Regions from separate parts of the Variovorax terrae genome, predicted to be linked through region 1. Evidence: riboswitches for the same ligand, from Rfam matches in the RefSeq annotation. Region 1 holds a riboswitch; the other holds the start of a gene.

What was found. Region 1 has a riboswitch for glycine ahead of gcvT (glycine cleavage system aminomethyltransferase GcvT). Riboswitches for the same ligand answer to the same signal wherever they lie in the genome.
Region 2: linked by a shared signal. The riboswitch ahead of MMF98_RS15815 (D-amino acid dehydrogenase) and the one ahead of gcvT (glycine cleavage system aminomethyltransferase GcvT) in region 1 are both predicted to bind glycine.

Annotation. Positions count from the first base shown of each region.
Region 1 is NZ_JALGBI010000001.1:2,562,728-2,564,903, reverse strand. It holds gene gcvH (glycine cleavage system protein GcvH) at 1-11, opposite strand, end outside; gene gcvT (glycine cleavage system aminomethyltransferase GcvT) at 52-1,185, opposite strand; glycine riboswitch at 1,230-1,353, opposite strand; glycine riboswitch at 1,360-1,449, opposite strand; gene MMF98_RS12065 (hypothetical protein) at 1,470-2,027, opposite strand; gene MMF98_RS12060 (TRAP transporter large permease) at 2,107-2,176, opposite strand, start outside.
Region 2 is NZ_JALGBI010000002.1:101,761-103,936, forward strand. It holds gene MMF98_RS15815 (D-amino acid dehydrogenase) at 1-1,203, opposite strand, end outside; glycine riboswitch at 1,291-1,395, opposite strand; gene MMF98_RS15820 (MFS transporter) at 1,700-2,176, shown strand, end outside.

The sequences.
Region 1 (2,176 bases):
TTGACGGTCATGGTCGGTTCTCCGGAAAAAGGTTGAAAAAGGGCTGTGCAATCAGCCCCTGTAGTATCGGTTGGGAACGAAGGGCATGGGGCTGACTTCCATCGGCACCGGCTTGCCGCGCACCAGGGCGTTCAGCCGGGTGCCGGGGGCGGCCTGGGCGGCGTCCACGTAGCCCATGGCCACGGGCCGGTCGATGCTGGGCCCGAGCAGGCCGCTGGTGACTTCACCGACGCGCCGGCCGGCCGCATCCTGCAGCTCGGTGTGCTCGCGCACCGGAATCCGCTCCAGCGCCACGAGTCCGACGCGCTTTCGCGTCAAGGCCCCTGCCGCGTCCTGCAATTGCGCCATCACTTTGGCCGCGCCCGGATAGCCGCCCTCGCGCGCGCCGCCGGCGCGGCGCACTTTCTGCAGGGCCCAGGTCAGGCCGGCCTCGACCGGCGTGGTGCCCGTGTCGATGTCGTTGCCGTACAGGCACAGCCCGGCCTCCAGGCGCAGCGAATTGCGCGCGCCCAGGCCGACGGGCTGGACCTCGGGCTGGGCCAGCAGCGTGCGGGCCAGGCCCTCGGCGTGGGAGTCGGGCACCGAGATCTCGAAGCCGTCCTCGCCGGTGTAGCCGCTGCGGGTGATGAACAGGTCGGCGCCTTCCCAGGTGAAGTGGCCGCCGGTCATGAACACGAGTTTCTCGATGTGGGTGAGCAGCCGCGACAGCGCCTGCGCGGCCTGCGGCCCCTGCAGCGCGAGCAGGGCGCGCTCGGGCATGGGAATGACCTCGCAGCGCGCGCCGATGCGCGCCTGGATGTGCGCGATGTCGCCTGCTTTGCAGGCGCCGTTGACGATCACGAACAGGTCGCTGCCCCGGTTCACGAACATCAGGTCGTCGATGATGCCGCCTTCGCCGTTGAGCAGCAGGCCGTAGCGCTGCTTGCCCACGGGCAGGTCGATCACGTCCACTGGCATCAGGGTTTCAAAGGCGGCGGCGGCGTCCGGCCCCACGAGGCGCAGCTGGCCCATGTGCGAGACGTCGAACAGGCCGGCGGCGCTGCGCGTGTGGTGGTGCTCGGCCATCAGGCCGGCCGGGTACTGCACCGGCATGCTGTAGCCGGCGAACGGCACCATGCGGGCGCCCAGTTCGAGGTGCAGGCCGTGCAGCGGGGTCTTGAGCAGGGGGGCGGTGGCGGCGGACAAGGTGTTCTCCAGGGCAAACAGGTTCCATGGCCCCAGGGCCATGGGCTTGCCCCGCTGTCCGCTTTACCTGAGAGATTCACCGGGCCCGCCATGGACGACATGGGCAGACTGCGGCTTGCTCCTTCGGTGGGCCGCTGCGCGCAGCGGCCTCTCTCCAGGGGGGGACGTCCTTGCGGACGTTTGCCAGTCCTTTTGCCTGAGCGTTCGGATGGATCCTGCGCCTTCGGCGGCCCTTGGAAAAGGGCTCTCTCCTGACCCCGCCAGTGTAACGGATGGGCGCGGCCTCAGCTCGCGTATTCGGGCGGCAGCAGCATGGCGATGCGCTCGCTGATCGAGTCGGCGCGCTCGTGGCCCGCGGCCTTCTCGATCTCCACCAGCATGCTGCGGCCGGCCGCGAGCATGCTGTCGCGGTCCTTGGCGGCGCGCAGCGCCTCGCGGAACTGCTCGGCCAGCGCCGGGTCGCGCCGGGCGAACATGCGCTCGCAGATGTCGAACAGGAACATGCGCGTGGTCGCCAGCGAGCGCTTGCCCTCGAATGAATCGGCCGCCACCCGGATGGCCTGCGTGGTCTCGGGGCTCGGGAAAGCCTCGCGCTGCGCCGCGGTCGGGGGCGCCACGGGCGCCGGTGCCGGCGCCCGCGCGGCAGCGGCACCGCCTTGCAGGTAGCCCTCGCGCAGCAGGCGCAGCGCGATCTCCTCGCCTTCGCCGTCGAACAGCCCGCGGAAGTCCTGCGCCGACTTCTGGCCGTCGGCCAGCAGCAGGAGCGTGCGCTCGCGCTGGCCCAGCGTCCGGTTGCCCGGGCGAAGCTCAGCGCGCGCCTTGTCGGTCTTCAGCAGGAACATGCGATGCCGTGGAGGTCAAAGCCACAGCATCGATGGAAAAGGTGACAGCTTGATGAAGCCGGCAGGGCGTGGACAGGTTCTAGCGCGAGTACACCAGGTCGCGCAGGCCCAGCGACAGCCCGGGCACGTAGGTGATCACCATCAGGCAG
Region 2 (2,176 bases), on a different contig from region 1:
GCCCGAGCCGCAGGCATGGGTCCAGCCCAGCGTGCCGTGGCCGGTGTTGAGGAACAGGTTCGGCAGCTTCGTCCCGCCGATCAGCGGCACGTTGCTCGGCGTGGCGGGGCGCAGGCCGGTCCAGAACTGGGCCTGCGTGGTGTCGCCGGCGCCAGGGAACAGTTCTTCGACGCGGCGCACGATGGCTTCGCAGCGCACGCGGTTCAGGTCGCGGTCGTAGCCGTTGAGCTCGGCCGTGCCGGCGATGCGCAGGCGGTCGCCCGACTCGGAGGTGTAGCGCGAGAACACGAGCTTGAACTCGTCGTCGGTCAGCGAGACCTGGTGCGCCTTCGAGGCGTCCTTCACGGGCAGCGTCACCGAGTAGCCCTTGGCCGGATAGATCGGCAGGCGAATGCCCAGCGGCGCGGCGTACAGCGGGCTCAGCGAGCCCATGGCCAGCACGAAGGCGTCGCCGCGGATGCGCTGGAAACGGCCTTCGCTGTCGGTGGCCTCGACGTGGTCGATGCTGCCGCCGGCTTCGCGCAGCGCGGTCACCGTGTGGCTCATCAGGAACCGGACGCCGGCGGCCTGTGCCAGCGTGACGAGCTCGCGCGCGAAGCGGTTGGCGTCGCCCGATTCGTCCTCGGCCGTGTAGGTGGCGCCGGCCAGTTGCGGACGGATGTGGGCGAGCGCGGGCTCGATCTTCACGGCCTCGTCGGCCGAGATCACCCGGCGCTCGCAGCCCAGCGCGCGCATCTGCTCGGCGGGCTGGAGGGCGGCGTCGAACTCCTTTTGCGTCGTGTAGAAGTGCAGGATGCCCTGCGTGCGCTGGTCGTAGGCCAGGCCGGTGTCGCGGCGCAGCTGCTGCAGCACGTTGCGGCTGTAGGTGCCCAGGCGCACGATCTGCTCGATGTTGTGCCGGGTGCGCGCCGGCGTGCATTCGCGCAGGAACTGCAGGCCCCAGAGCCACTGGCGCAGGTCGGCGCGCAGGCGGAACAGCAGCGGCGCGTCTTCCTTGCCCAGCCACTGCAGCACCTTGAGCGGCGCACTCGGGTTGGCCCAGGGCTCGGCATGGCTGACCGAGATCTGCCCGCCGTTGGCGAAGCTGGTTTCGGCGGCCGGGGTGGCCTGCCGGTCGATCACGGTCACGTCGTGGCCGAGCTGCTGGAGGTAATACGCCGAGGTGACGCCGAGCAGGCCGGCGCCGAGAACGATCACTCGCATGATGAGAGCCTTTTTGACAGAAGGTCCGCGCGGGGTGGACGCGAGCTGCTATCAAAAGAGGAGCAACCCGGCGCTGTCCGCGTGGTTGCCGCTCCCCCTGTCCTTGGTACCTGAGAGATTCACCCGCCGGTTCTCCGGGGGGCTTGCTCCTTCGGTGCATCACGGTGGTGATGGCTCTCCAGACGGCTTTTCAGTGTGTGCAGTACGGAACCTGAGCGTGTATGGGAGTTTGCGCCTTCGGTGGAACGCGGCTGGCGCGTTCGCTCTCCTGCAGCTGTCCATTGTAGAGGGAGTCGGGCAGTGCGGTATCGCCTGCCGGTACGCGGCGTGCCGCCTGGCAGGCCCCGGCGAAGCAGCGCCGCCGGCCGGGGGCCGCGCGGCCACACTGGCGCCGTGGATGCCACCCGGGAGAAGGCATGAGCCGCCCCCGGAACCGCCACAGGCCTGCGGCACAATCTGCCGCAACATCGACGCCGACCGTGAAGAGGAGCCCCGTATGACGAGCCAGAGCAGCCCCGCCGCCGCCCCCGCGCCGGGCGAGCACCCCAACCAGTTCGCGCTGCTCCGGCAACGCCGCTTCGCGCCCTTCTTCTGGACGCAGTTCTCGGGCGCGGCCAACGACAACCTGTTCAAGTTCGCCTTCACCGTGATGGTGACCTACCAGCTCAGCGTGGGCTGGCTGCCGCCGGCGATGGCGGGGCTGGTGATCGGTGCGCTGTTCATCCTGCCGTTCCTGCTGTTCTCGGCCACCAGCGGCCAGCTCACCGACAAGCACGACAAGACGGTGATGATCCGCTTCGTGAAGAACCTGGAGATCGTGATCATGGCGATCGCGGCCTGGGGCTTCTACAGCGAGAACGCGGCGGTGCTGCTGGGCTGCACCTTCCTCATGGGCCTGCACTCCACGCTGTTCGGCCCGGTCAAGTTCGCCTATCTGCCGCAGGTGCTCAATGAGCGCGAACTGACCGGCGGC